One region of the Aeromicrobium sp. EU05-FHT14F07 genome, then DNA from elsewhere that is predicted to be linked to it. Evidence: predicted binding sites of a transcription regulator. Region 1 holds the regulator's gene; each other region holds the start of a gene.
What was found. The regulator HrcA, encoded in region 1, represses chaperone genes, less so after heat shock. The targets are predictions, from matches to a motif close to TTGGCACTCGNNNNNNNCGAGTGCCAA.
Positions count from the first base shown of each region.

Region 2: the regulator HrcA is predicted to act here: its motif matches at 1,509-1,535, upstream of groES (co-chaperone GroES).
Region 3: the regulator HrcA is predicted to act here: its motif matches at 2,113-2,139, upstream of groL (chaperonin GroEL).

Region 1 is NZ_JBYTCR010000020.1:29,802-34,530, forward strand. It holds gene AC3WRM_RS15865 (PhoH family protein) at 1-786, opposite strand, end outside; gene AC3WRM_RS15870 (histidine triad nucleotide-binding protein) at 840-1,184, opposite strand; gene dnaJ (molecular chaperone DnaJ) at 1,229-2,389, opposite strand; gene hrcA (heat-inducible transcriptional repressor HrcA) at 2,406-3,443, opposite strand; gene AC3WRM_RS15885 (hypothetical protein) at 3,597-4,028, shown strand; gene AC3WRM_RS15890 (DUF3097 domain-containing protein) at 4,021-4,729, shown strand, end outside.
Region 2 is NZ_JBYTCR010000004.1:162,433-167,161, reverse strand. It holds gene AC3WRM_RS06020 (class I SAM-dependent methyltransferase) at 237-1,406, opposite strand; gene groES (co-chaperone GroES) at 1,653-1,946, shown strand; gene groL (chaperonin GroEL) at 2,120-3,724, shown strand; gene AC3WRM_RS06005 (hypothetical protein) at 3,837-4,229, shown strand; gene AC3WRM_RS06000 (AurF N-oxygenase family protein) at 4,395-4,729, shown strand, end outside.
Region 3 is NZ_JBYTCR010000004.1:179,377-184,105, reverse strand. It holds gene AC3WRM_RS06120 (cupredoxin domain-containing protein) at 1-411, shown strand, start outside; gene AC3WRM_RS06115 (hypothetical protein) at 414-1,769, shown strand; gene AC3WRM_RS06110 (hypothetical protein) at 1,805-2,065, shown strand; gene groL (chaperonin GroEL) at 2,261-3,892, shown strand; gene AC3WRM_RS06100 (sensor histidine kinase) at 4,106-4,729, shown strand, end outside.

The DNA of each region.
Region 1 (4,729 bases):
GCCGAGGCGGGTCAGGAACATCTTCATCTGCTCGGGCGTGGTGTTCTGCGCCTCGTCGAGGATGATGAAGGCGTCCTGCAGCGTGCGGCCGCGCATGTAGGCCAGCGGGGCGATCTCGATGGTGCCGCTCGTGAGCAGCTTGGGGATCGTCTCGGGGTCGAGCATGTCGTGCAGTGCGTCGTAGAGCGGGCGCAGGTACGGGTCGATCTTCTCGCTCAGGGTGCCGGGCAGGTACCCGAGCCGCTCCCCCGCCTCGACGGCCGGACGGGTGAGGATGATGCGGGTGATCTCCTTGGCCTGCAGCGCCTGCACGGCCTTGGCCATCGCGAGGTAGGTCTTGCCGGTACCGGCCGGGCCGATGCCGAAGACGATGGTGTTCTGGTCGATGGCGTCGACGTACTTCTTCTGGTTCAGCGTCTTCGGCCGGATGGTGCGGCCGCGGTTGCTCAGGATGTTCAGGCTGAGCACCTCGGCCGGGCGCTCCTGCGTCTCGGTGCGCAGCATGCCGATGGACCGCTCGACCGTCTCGGCGGTGAGCCCCTGGCCCGTGCGCACGATGGCGACGAGCTCGTCGAGCAGCCGCTCCACGAGCGCGACCTCGGCGGGCTCGCCGGTGACGGTCAGCTGGTTGCCCCGCGCGTGGACCGCCGCGTCGAAGGCGTCCTCGACGATCCGCAGGTACTCGTCGCCCGGTCCGTAGAGGGAGACGGTGTCGATGCTGGTCGGGACGGTGAACGTGTGGGGACGCCGGTCCCCGAGAGAATCAGGAGTCATGTGTGCGTCCATGGTACGGGGACGCGCCGACACGTCGACAGCGCGCGGACCGGACCGCCGGCGGATCAGCCCGGGGGCCAGCCGAGCGAGCGTCCGGCGAGCACGTGCCCGTGGCAGTGGAACACCGTCTGGTGGGCGTCGGCGCCGGTGTTGAAGACGAGCCGGTAGGAGCCGCCCGCCTCGTCGGCCACGCGACGGGCCAGCCGCAGCAGCCCGACGGCCGCCTCCGGCTCCGCCTCGGCGAGGCTGCCGACGTCGGGCTGGTGCACGCGCGGGATGACAAGGACGTGCGTGGGCGCCTGCGGGCTGATGTCGCGGAACGCCACCGCGTGCTCGTCCTGCGCGACGACGTCGGCGGGCACCTCGCCCTCCACGATCTTGCAGAACAGGCAGTCGGCGCTGGAGCTCATGGGTCCTTCCTACCGCACGCGGCGGCCGACCACGAGGGCACCGCTCAGCGGAACGCGTCCTTGATGCGGCCGAAGACGCTGCCGCGGTGGGTGCTGCCGAGCTGCGCCTCGGGACGCTCCTCGTCGCGGAGGGCGGCCAGCTGCTTCAGCAGGTCGCGCTGCGCGTCGTCGAGCTCGTCCGGGGTCTGCACGACGACCTCGACGACGAGGTCGCCGCGGCCCGGTCCCCGCAGCCGCGGCACGCCCTGGCCGCGCAGCGTCAGCGTCTCGCCCGACTGGATGCCGGCCGGCACCTCCAGGCCCACGACCTCGGGACCGTCCTCGTCGGCGAGGTCGGCCTCCAGCGTGGGCAGGTCGACGTGCGTGCCGAGCGCGGCCGCCGTCATCGGCAGCGTCACCTGGCAGCGCAGCTGGTCGCCCTTGCGGGTGAAGACGGGGTGGCGGGCCACCTCGACCTCGATGTAGAGGTCGCCGGCCGGGCCGCCGCCGGGGCCGACCTCGCCCTCGCCGGCGAGCTGGATGCGGGTGCCCTGGTCGACGCCCGCCGGGATGGAGACCGTGATCGAGCGGCGCGAGCGCACGCGGCCGTCGCCGTGGCACTCGTGGCACGGGTCCTGGATGACGGTGCCGAACCCGTGGCACGTCGGGCACGGACGTGCCGTGCGGACGCTGCCGAGGGGCGTGCGCTGGACCTGCTGGACCTCGCCGTGGCCGTGGCACGTGCCGCAGGTGACGGTGGCCGAGTCGTCCTCGGCGCCGCTGCCCGAGCAGCGCTCGCAGACGACGGCGGTGTCGACCTTGATCTCGCGGGTGACGCCGAACGCGGCCTCCGCGAGGTCGACCTGCAGACGCAGCAGCGCGTCCTGGCCGCGCTGCACGCGCGAGCGCGGGCCACGGCTGCTGCCACCACCACCGCCGAAGAAGGCGTCCATGATGTCGTCGAAGCTGAACCCGGCGCCCCCGCCGAAGCCGCCAGTGCCGCCACCGCCGCCGAGCGGGTTGCCGCCGCGGTCGTACACGGCGCGCTTCTGCGGGTCGGAGAGCACCTCGTACGCCGTCGTGACCTCCTTGAAGCGGTCGGCGGCGTCAGGGGCGTCGTTCACGTCCGGGTGCAGCTGACGTGCCAGCTTGCGGTACGCCTTCTTCATCTCCTCGGGCGTCGCCGACCGGGAGACGCCGAGCAGCGCGTAGTAGTCCTGTGCCATACGTCCTTCGTCCTGTTCAGCCGTCCGCGAGCTGTCGCCCGACGTAGCGGGCGACCGCGCCGACGGCGGCCATGGTTCCGGGGTAGTCCATGCGGGTGGGTCCGAGCGTGCCGAGCATGGCGAGCGCCTGCTCGGAGGAGCCGTACGCAGAGGAGACGACCGCGGTGCCGGGCAGTCCCTCGGTGCCGGTCTCGAGACCGATGCGCACGGTGGGGTCGGTGGTGGCCTCGCCGAGCAGCTTCAGCAGCACGACCTGCTCCTCCAGCGCCTCCAGCACGGGCCGGATGGAGGTGTCGAAGTCGCGACCGAACCGGGCGAGGTTGGCGGTGCCCCCGACGGCGACGCGCTCGTCGCTGCGCTCGTCGGAGAAGACGTGGGTGAGCGTGGTGACCACGGAGGTCACGAGGGGCCGGTCGGCGGGCGCGAACGTCCCGATCACGTCGGCGAGGCGCAGCGACGCCTCGGGCAGACGCTGGCCGACGGCGGCCGTCATGAGCCGCGAGCGGACGTCGGACAGCAGCCCGTCGCTCGGCGTGGACTCGAGCTCGACGATGCGCTGCTCCACGCGACCGCTGCTCGTGATGACGACCACGAGCACCCGGGCGCCCTCGAGCGCCACCACCTCGACGTGGCGCACCGTGGACCGGGTCAGCGACGGGTACTGGACGATCGCGACCTGGTTCGTGAGCTGGGCGAGCACCTTGACGCTGCGCTGCACGACGTCGTCGACGTCGACGGCGCCGGCCAGGAACGTCTCGATGGCGCGGCGTTCCGGCGACGTGAGCGCCTTGACCTGCGAGAGCCGGTCGACGAAGAGCCGGTACCCCTTGTCGGTGGGCACGCGACCCGCGCTCGTGTGGGGCTGGGCGATGAGCCCCTCCTCCTCCAGCACGGCCATGTCGTTGCGGATGGTGGCCGGTGAGACGCCGAGCTGGTGACGTTCGACGAGGGCACGCGAGCCGACCGGCTCCTGGGTCTCGACGTAGTCCTCGACGATGGCCCGCAGGACCTCCAGGCGGCGGTCCTCGGACGGGAGGCGACGTTCCTCCGACACGGCGGTCTCCTCCTCTGGGACGGTCTCGGCTGGACGGTGCGTGGCTCAGGTGCGACGACGCCGGACGGGCTCGGGCGCGCACGGCGCAGACGGGGTCCGTCGGCGCGGCGTGGCGCTTTGGCACTCGCCAGGCGCAAGTGCCAGTCTAGCGCCGTGGGAGCAATCGGGAGCGAGGGTGAGGTCGTCTCGGTCACGGGTCGCTCGCGCACCCTGACGTACCGGCCGCGGCGGGTGACGCTCTCCGACGGCACGTTCCTCCTGCACGAGTCGCGCGGCGGGACGCTGAGCTCCGTGTGGGCCGCCGACCTCGGCGACCTCTTCGTCGAGGTCGTGCACCTCGGGCACGGCCCCGTCGGCGGCGAGCTGGTGCTCGTCGTCCCCGACGGCGACACCGTCGCCCTCGGCGACCTCGTGCCGCCCCTCGACGTCGTCCCGAGCACCGCGCGACTCAGCTGGGCCCAGGCCGTCGACCTGGCCGTCGGGCTGACCCGCTCCTCCACGCGGATCCTCACGAGCAGCGGCGAGATCGGCCGCGACGACCTCGAGGCCTTCCACCAGACGCTCCTGGGCGTGCTCCATGGCTGAGACCCGGGGTCGGGACCGCTACGGCGACGACGTGCTCGCCGGCGACTGGAAGGCACCCCCGCGGGGCCGCTCGACCGAGGTGCCCGCCGAGACGGGCATGGTCGTCGAGGAGGTCACGACGGGCTGGTGCGGTGAGGTGGTGCGCGTCGAGCGCGACCTCGGCACCGTGGCCCTGGAGGACCGGCACCTGAAGGTCAAGGTCTTCCCGCTCGGACCGGGCTTCCTGCTCGAGGGCAGGCCGGTGGTGCTGGTCGCCCCGTCCACCGCCGGCCCGCAGCAGCCCACGCGGACGGCCTCGGGGTCGCGCGCGGTGGCCGGCCAGCGGGCCCGGGTGGCCCTGCCGAGCCGCATCCTCGTCGAGGGCAAGCACGACGCCGAGCTGGTCGAGAAGGTCTGGGGCGACGACCTGCGCGTCGAGGGCGTCGCCGTGGAGATGCTGCACGGCGTCGACGACCTGGTCGGCGTGGTCGACGACTTCGACCCGGGTCCGGACCGCCGGCTCGGGATCCTGGTGGACCACCTCGTGCCCGGCTCGAAGGAGTCGCGCATCGCGGCACGGCTGTCGGGCCGCCCGCACGTGCTCGTGGTCGGCCACCCGTACGTCGACGTCTGGCAGGCCGTGAAGCCCGCCCGGCTCGGCGTGGCCGCGTGGCCCGTCGTCCCCCGCCACCTCGAGTGGAAGCGCGGGGTGTGCGCCGCGT
Region 2 (4,729 bases), on a different contig from region 1:
GTTGGGCCCCACTCGAAGTCTGACCGCCCAACCCAGTGTTGGGGTGAGACGAATCCTTTGGGTGGGGGTGTCGGCGTATCGAAGGGGCGACGATCCGGGCACGGGCACGGGCACGGGCACGGGCCCGACGCCCGACGCGTGGTTCCGCCATCGCCCCTCCCCGACGGGTGCATCCCAACCCAGCGCTGGAGTGGGGAGTCACCCTTGGGGTGAGGCCCAACCCCAAGGACCAGGTGTCAGCGGGGGAGGGGGTCGACGAGGAGGGCGACGGCCTTGTCGTCCACCCGCGTCAGCACGACCGTGGCGCGCTGCGACCCCTTCAGGCGCAGCCGGCGCACGAGCACCTCGGGGACGACGTCGACCCCGCGCTTCTTCACCGTCAGCGTGCCGACGTCGCGCGCGACCAGCGCCGCCTTCAGCTGCTTCTCGCGGAACGGCAGCTCCGCCACGACGCGGAAGGACCGGGCCAGCGGGTGGCGCACCTCCACGTCGGTCGTCACCCACGCGATCCGCGGGTCGACCAGCTGCCCGTCGATCTCCTCCGCCAGCGCCCCCACCAGGCCGGAGCGGATGACCGCGTCGTCGGGCTCGTGCAGCCAGCCGCCGAGCTCACCCACGTCGCCGGCCGCCCCGTCGCCACTGAGCTCGTGCGGACCCGGCAGCGCCGTCGCCCGACGCGGCACGCGGTCCGGCAGGTCGAGGCCCGCCCCCCACAGGCACGCCTCGACGAGGTCGCCGCCGTCGCTCACCCACTGGGCCTCCACGCCGTCGGACACCAGGTCGTGCGGGATGCCCGGCATCGTCTTCACGACGGCCCGGCCCGCCAGGTGCGCCTCGACCACCGACCACGGCGGACTCATCGCCTCCGGGTCGAACACCCGCCCCCGGTCGTCGCGGCGGGCGGGGTCGAGGAACACCACCTCGTCCGGCGTCGGCTCGACGTCGGCCGCGTCGGCGCACACCACCTCCCCCTCGAGACCGAGCGCGCGCAGGTTGGCCGACGCGATCGCCGCACGCACCGGGTCGCGCTCGACGCCGCGCACCCGCAGCCCGGCACGGGCGAACGCCACGAGGTCGGACCCGATGCCGCAGCCCAGGTCGAGCACCGCCGTCGCGCCCGACGCCGCGAGCCGCCCGGCCCGCAGCGACGCGACCGCACCACGCGTGGCCTGCTGCAACGCGTCGTGCGTGAAGTACATGCCCGCCGCGTCGTCGCCCAGCTTGCTGCGCGCCAGTCCCCGCAGGTGGTTCTGCGTCACCGCTGCCGCCACCAGCTGCGCGTCGTGGACCTTGCGCAGACGCGTGCCCAGCGCCAGGTCCGACTCCCGACCCGCGCGGTCGTGCACCTCGGCCACCAGCGCCCGACCCTCGTCGGTCTGCAACCGCTCGAACGTCGCCAGGTCCACGACGCCATCGTGGCAGGTGGTGCCCTCCGCCGCCCGAGGCGCGGCACCCCCGCGGGGGCCGCGACCGCCCACGGCAGCTTGTCCGCCGAGGGAGAACACCCCTTAGCACTCGGGAGGGGTGAGTGCTAGATTCTGAACTGGCACTCGAACCATGAGACTGCCAACCCGTGCACGGCCCCCGCGACGGCGTGCACACCCATCACGTTCATCCGTCACTCACCACATCGTTGAAGGGGAGGTCGACCAGTGTCGGTCACCATCAAGCCGCTCGAGGATCGTCTCGTCATCAAGGCCGTCGAGGCCGAGCAGACCACCGCATCCGGACTCGTCATCCCGGACACCGCCAAGGAGAAGCCCCAGGAGGGCGAGGTCGTCGCCGTCGGCCCCGGCCGCATCGACGACTCCGGCAACCGCGTCCCGCTCGACGTCAACGTCGGCGACAAGGTCATCTTCAGCAAGTACGGCGGAACCGAGGTCAAGTACTCGGGCGAGGAGTTCCTCATCCTCTCCGCCCGCGATGTCCTCGCCGTCGTCTCCTGACGCACCTGGGCTCCCGGCCGGCGGCGTTGCTGCTCGCTCGGCGACCAAGAACGGGTCGCCGTCGCTCGCGCGCCTTGCCGGTCGGGTCCCATGCGCGTCAGGACCGTGCTGACGCGCCACCTCCGGCTCTCGCCGGACACCACCATTCAGTCGTTTCGTAGGAAGGCATCACCATGCCCAAGATCCTCGAGTTCGACGAGGACGCACGCCGCGCGCTCGAGCGCGGCGTCGACGCCCTCGCGAACACCGTCAAGGTCACCCTCGGCCCCAAGGGCCGCTACGTCGTGCTCGACAAGAAGTGGGGCGCCCCCACGATCACGAACGACGGCGTCACCGTCGCGCGTGAGGTCGAGCTCGACGACCCGTTCGAGAACCTCGGCGCGCAGCTCGCCAAGGAGGTCGCCACCAAGACGAACGACGTCGCCGGTGACGGCACCACCACGGCCACCGTGCTCGCCCAGGCGATGGTCCACGAGGGCCTGCGCGCCGTCGCCGCCGGCGCCAACCCCGTCGGCCTCAAGAAGGGCATCGAGGCCGCCGTCAAGGCCGTCTCCGAGCGCCTGCACGAGGTCGCCCGCGACGTCGACGACATCAAGGACATGACCGACGTCGCCACCGTCTCCTCGCGCGACGCCCACATCGGCGAGCTCATCGCCGAGGCCTTCGACAAGGTCGGCAAGGACGGCGTCATCACCGTCGAGGAGTCCAACTCCCTCGGCACGCAGCTCGACTTCACCGAGGGCATGCAGTTCGACAAGGGCTACCTGTCGCCGTACATGGTCACCGACACCGAGCGCATGGAGTCCGTCCTCGACGACCCCTACGTGCTCGTCAACCAGGGCAAGATCAGCTCGGTCGCCGAGCTGCTCCCGCTGCTGGAGAAGGTCATCGCGGCCAACAAGAGCCTGTTCATCATCGCCGAGGACGTCGAGGGCGAGGCCCTCAGCACCCTCGTCGTGAACAAGATCCGCGGCACGTTCACCTCGGTCGCCGTCAAGGCGCCCGCGTTCGGCGACCGTCGCAAGGCCATGCTGCAGGACATCGCGACCCTCACCGGCGCGACCGTCGTCACCCCCGACGTCGGCCTCAAGCTCGACCAGGTCGGCCTCGAGGTGCTCGGCACCGCCCGTCGCGTCGTCGTCACCAAGGACGACACCACGATCATCGACGGCGGCGGCGACGCTGCCGAGGTCGAGGGCCGGGTCAACCAGATCAAGGCCGAGATCGAGCTCACCGACTCCGACTGGGACCGCGAGAAGCTCCAGGAGCGGCTCGCGAAGCTCGCCGGCGGCGTCTGCGTCATCCAGGTCGGCGCGGCCACCGAGGTCGAGCTGAAGGAGAAGAAGCACCGCATCGAGGACGCCGTCTCGGCGACCCGCGCGGCCATCGAGGAGGGCATCGTCGCCGGCGGCGGCTCCGCCCTCGTCCACGCCGTGTCCGTGCTCGACGACGACCTCGGCCTCACCGGCGACGAGGGTGTCGGCGTGCGCATCGTCCGCATCGGTGCCGACGCCCCGCTGGAGTGGATCGCCCGCAACGGCGGCGTCTCCGGCGAGGTCGTCGTCTCCAAGGTCCGCGAGAGCGGCCAGGGCTACAACGCCGCCACCGGCGAGTACGGTGACCTGCTCGCGCAGGGCATCCTCGACCCGGTCAAGGTCACGCGCTCCGCGCTGGCCAACGCCGCGTCGATCACCGCGATGCTGCTCACGACCGAGACGCTCGTGGCCGACAAGCCGGCCGACGACCAGGGTGACGCCCACGCCGGGCACAGCCACTGAGTCAGCCGCACCGCGACCGAGGCCCGTCGTCCCACCCGGGACGGCGGGCCTCGTCGCGTCGGGGGGGCGACGGAGGGTTGACGGGCCGACCTCCCCGCACGACGCTGGGTCCGTGCCCACCCTCGCCGACGTCGAGCGCCTGTGCACCGCCCTGCCGTCGGTGACCGAGGGCACCACCTTCCGCAACCGTGCGTGGTTCGTCGAGAAGGCGGTCTTCTGCTGGGTCCGCCCCTTCACGCAGGCCGACCTGCGCCGGTTCGGCGACGCGCGCGTGCCCCACGGCGAGATCGTCGGCCTGCGCACCGAGGACCTCGCCGAGCGCGACGCCATCCTCGGCGAGGGCACGCCGGGCCTGTTCACCATCGAGCACCTGGCGAACCACCCCGGATACCTCGTCGAGCTCGAGGCCGTCGACCCGTCGCGGCTGGCCGAGGCCGTCGAGGACGCCTGGCTCGCCCGCGCCTCCGCGCCGCTCGCCCGCACCTACCTCGACGCCCGGTCCTGACGCGGCCCGCGGACTCCCAGGACGACCGGGGAACCGCGGACGAGACGAGCGAACGAACGGACGGTGACGTGGGTCTCTTGCGCTTCCGACACCACGGGCATACCGTGGGTACGGATGCGACACTCCCGATGTCACATCATCGCTGTCGAGTCGAGGAGTCCCACCATGACGATCACCGCACCCAGCCCGGAGCACGACGCCGCAGCCTTCCGCGCCGAGGTCGAGCGCGACGGTGTGCTGGAGCGTCTGCTGTCCTCGTCGGCCCAGCTCTCGTACGACCCCGAGAAGGAGGTCGACTGGGACGCGCCGCTCGACCCGCTGCACGACGGCGTCAACCCGGAGTGGTGCACCCTCTACGGCACCGAGATCTGGGAGCGGATGAGCCCCGAGCAGCGCGCGACCCTGACGCGTCACGAGGCCGCCAGCGTCGCCAGCATCGGCATCTGGTTCGAGATGCTGCTCCAGCAGATGCTCCTCGTCGACATCTACGACAAGGACTA
Region 3 (4,729 bases), on a different contig from region 1:
ACCACGGTGACCGGGTGCGTGCTCGGCATGCTGCTGCTCGCCGGCTGTGGTGCGGGGGAGGACGGACCCGGCGCGTCGGCGACGCCCACCCCCGCGGCGACGTCGTCCGGCACACCCTCGACGAGCGCGACCCCGGACGCCGAGGGCGTGACGGTGCAGGTGCGGCTCACGACCGACGGTCCGCAGCCGCGCGGCAGACGGGTGGAGGTGAAGGTCGGCGAGCCGGTCACCCTGGACGTCACGTCGGAGGTGGCCGACGAGGTGCACGTGCACTCCGACCCCGAGGTCAGCATCGACGTGCAGCCGGGTGACTCGGTGTCGCGCACGTTCACCCTCGACCGTCCGGGTCAGGTGGCGGTCGAGTCGCACGCCACCCACGCGACGATCGTCCAGCTCGTCGTCCGGCCCTGACCGTGCTCGACCTGCTGCCGCAGCACGGGGTGGGCGGCTCGACCGACCTGCCGGTGCCGTTCCTGTACGCCGTCGTCGGGGCGAGCTGGGCCCTGACGATCTCCTTCGCGGTCCTCGCGTTCGCCTGGAAGGAGCCGCGCCTCCAGCCGACGGCGGAGCAGCCCGGCGGGGGTGCCGGGCCGGGGGCGGCAGAACAGCCCGGCGGGGGTGCCGGGCCGGGGGCGGCAGAGCAGCCCGGCGGGGGTGCCGGGCCGGGGGCGGCAGAGGATCGCGAGCCCGCTCGTCGACCGTGGCTGGCGGTCGTCGGCCTGCTGCTGGCCGTCTGGTTCCTGGGGGCGCTGTTCCTCGGCCCCGACGACGCGTCGAACCCGGGCATCGGGGCGTTCTACGTCCTGGTGTGGGTGGGGCTGGTGCCGCTCGCCCTGCTGGCCGGGCACGTGTGGAAGGACTTGTCGCCGTGGCGCTCGGTGCAGTGGCTGGTCGGTCGGCTCGCGGGCCGCCCTGACGGCTTCCTGGTCTACCGCCCGGCCTGGGGCTACTGGCCGGCGGCTGCGGGGCTGTTCGCGTTCGTGTGGCTGGAGCTCGCCTCTCCCGACGCCGGCTCCGTCCACGCGGTGCGCACCTGGGTGGCGGTCTACGTCGTGGTGACGGTCGCGGGCGGTGTCGTGTTCGGGCCGCGCTGGTTCGACCGCGCCGACCCGTTCGACGTGTACAGCGCGGTGGTGGCGCGGCTCGCGCCGCTCGTGCGCGACCGGCGGTTCGCCCCGCACAATCCCCTGCGGTCGCTCCCGCTGCTGCCCGTGGCCCCGGGGATCGTCGCGGCGGTGTCCGTGCTCCTGGGGTCGACGGCGTTCGACAGCTTCTCCGCGTCCGAGGGCTGGCAGTCGGCGGCGCACTCCACGCTCACGACGTCGCTCGTGCTGCTGCTGTTCTGCGTGGTGGTGGCGGTGGCGTTCGTGGTCGCGTCGGTCGCGACGGGCGGTGTCACGTCGGCGCAGCGGCGCGCGTTGCCGGGGCTCATGGCGCACTCGTTGGTGCCGATCGTGGTGGGCTACGTCTTCGCGCACTACCTGACCTACCTGGTCGAGCGCGGTCAGGGCGTGGTGATCGGCCTGCTGCAGGTCCTCGGGACCGGGGACGGGCTCACGGTGTCCTACCTCCTGTCCGAGCACCCCGACCTGCTGGCGGTCTACAAGATCGCGTTCGTCGTCGCCGGGCACGTGGTGGCGGTGGTCGCGGCGCACGACAAGGCCCTGGAGGTGCTGCCGCGGGCGCACCGGCTCACCGGTCAGCTCGCGATGCTCGTGCTCATGGTCGGCTACACGTTCACGGGCATCTACCTGCTGCTCTCGGTCTGAGCCCGTCCTCCGGCCACCGCTCGTAGACTGGCGCGATGGGAACGAGTGTCGCAGTGGTCGGGGAGCTGTCGGCGCACCCCGTGGCCGTGCTGGCCATCCCCGCGTTCATCCCGGTGGTGGGCATCGTCCTCACCGTCCTCTGGATCGCCCGCCAGGACCGGTTGGCCGAGGCGGCGGAGCAGTCCGACGTCGACGAGCCGCCCGCGTCGGCGCTGCTCCCCGAGGCGGAGTCGTCGCGGCCCCGCCGCCCCTGGCGCGACCGGCTGCCTCGGCTCGTCATCGGGGACGACGAGTGACCGCGCCCCAGGACTGGCACTCTCCCCACCCGATTGCCAGTCCTGGGTTAGCACTCCTATAGTGAGAGTGCTAGACATCCGACCGGCCCGGTGAGGGTCGGGACGGCGGCGAGAAGGGATCGCCGCACGTCCTGGCTCGTCCGTCGCGGGCACCGACCGGTCACACCCGAACCACGTCGAACCGGAGAGTTCCACATGGCCAAGTCCATTGCGTTCAACGAGGAGGCCCGCCGCGGCCTCGAGCGCGGCATGAACCAGCTTGCCGACGCCGTCAAGGTGACGCTCGGCCCCAAGGGCCGCAACGTCGTGCTGGAGAAGAAGTGGGGCGCCCCCACGATCACCAACGACGGTGTGTCCATCGCCAAGGAGATCGAGCTCGAGGACCCCTACGAGAAGATCGGTGCCGAGCTCGTCAAGGAGGTCGCCAAGAAGACCGACGACGTCGCCGGCGACGGCACCACGACGGCCACCGTCCTGGCCCAGGCGCTCGTGCGCGAGGGTCTGCGCAACGTGGCCGCCGGCGCCAACCCGATGGGCCTGAAGAAGGGCATCGAGGCCGCCGTCGAGGCCATCAGCAGCCAGCTGCTGGGCATGGCCAAGGACGTCGAGACCAAGGAGCAGATCGCCTCCACCGCGTCCATCTCGGCCGCTGACCCCACGGTCGGCGAGATCATCGCCGAGGCCATGGACAAGGTCGGCAAGGAGGGCGTCATCACGGTCGAGGAGTCGAACACGTTCGGCCTCGACCTCGAGCTCACCGAGGGCATGCGCTTCGACAAGGGTCACCTGTCGGGCTACTTCGTCACCGACCCCGAGCGCATGGAGACGGTCCTCGAGGACCCCTACATCCTCATCGTCAACAGCAAGATCAGCTCGGTCAAGGACTTCGTCCCGGTGCTCGAGAAGGTCATGCAGTCGGGCAAGCCGCTCGCGATCATCGCCGAGGACGTCGAGGGCGAGGCCCTGGCCACGCTGATCGTCAACAAGATGCGCGGCACGTTCAAGTCGGTCGCCATCAAGGCCCCCGGCTTCGGTGACCGCCGCAAGGCCATGCTGGCCGACATCGCCATCCTCACGGGCGGCGAGGTCATCAGCGAGGAGGTCGGTCTCAAGCTCGAGAACGCCGACATCTCGCTGCTCGGCACCGCGCGCAAGGTCGTCACGACCAAGGACGAGACGACCATCGTCGAGGGCGGCGGCTCGCAGGACCAGATCGCCGGCCGGGTCAACCAGATCCGCGCGGAGATCGAGAACAGCGACTCCGACTACGACCGCGAGAAGCTGCAGGAGCGCCTCGCCAAGCTGGCCGGCGGCGTCGCCGTCATCAAGGTCGGCGCGGCCACCGAGGTCGAGCTCAAGGAGCGCAAGCACCGCATCGAGGACGCCGTGCGCAACGCGAAGGCGGCCGTCGAGGAGGGCATCGTCGCCGGTGGTGGCGTGGCGCTCGTCCAGGCCACCGCGGCCGTGTTCGAGAAGCTGCAGCTCGAGGGTGACGAGGCGACGGGCGCGAACATCGTGCGCACCGCTGCGTCGGCCCCGCTGAAGCAGATCGCCGTCAACGCCGGCCTCGAGGGCGGCGTCGTGGCGGAGAAGGTCGCCGGCCTCGAGCCGGGCCACGGCCTCAACGCCGCCACGGGCGAGTACGTCGACCTCATCGCCGCGGGCATCATCGACCCGGCCAAGGTCACGCGCTCCGCGCTGCAGAACGCCGCCTCCATCGCGGCGCTGTTCCTGACGACGGAGGCCGTCGTCGCCGACAAGCCGGAGCCTGCTCCGGCCGGTGGTGGCGCCCCCGACATGGGCGACATGGGCGGCATGGGCTTCTGAGACGTCCTCTGGAAGTCCAGGTCGAGGAGCCGAGGGCTGTCGCGCGAGCTCTGCGCGCGCAGCCGGCGGCGTGTCGAGACCTGAGGCCCGCTCCCTGACGACGAGGGCCCCGACCGGTTCGCCGGTCGGGGCCCTCCGCCGTCCAGGGGAGGTCGTGCCCAGGACGTGACACGGACGTGACCTGGAAGGGTGTGCCAAACATAGGATGGGGTGGTGACGCGCAGCCACCTCGCAGCCGAGCGGCCGACGCCGTCGCATGCCGTCTACAGCGCCACGGCGTTGGTCGCCCCGACCTTGATCGCCACCGTGCTGTGCGCGTTCGACGAGCCCCGCCCGAGCGTCCTGTGGGCGGCCAGCGCAGCCGTGGTCGTCGCGCTCGGCGCGCAGCAGGTGGCCAGCCTCGTGGTCAGCGACGTGTGGCTGCCCGGCCCTCGGACGCCGACGGCGGCGCACCGCGTGCTCGCCTCGCGTCCGGCGTCGTGGGCCGGTGTGGCCGTGGCGACGGCGGTGGCGTGCGCGGAGGCAGCGCGTGGACGCCCCACCGTCGTCTGGGCCCTGCTGCCCGCCGCCGCCCTCGGGGTGGCCACCCTGCGCGAGCTGCGGTGGGACCGGGAGCGACCCGTCCTGTCGACCGCGCTCGGAGCGGTCGTGGCGCTGTCGGCGCTCGCCGCCGCCGGCGCACTGACGCTCGCGGCCTGGTCGGCCGACGGCTCGGGGCTCGACCGCTGGGCGGGCGCATGGGTGCTCCTCGCGGTCACCGCGTGCGTCGTCGTGATCGTCGGCCAGGTGTGGTGGGACCGGGTCGTCGTCGAGCTCACGCGCGCCCGCGACGCCGTC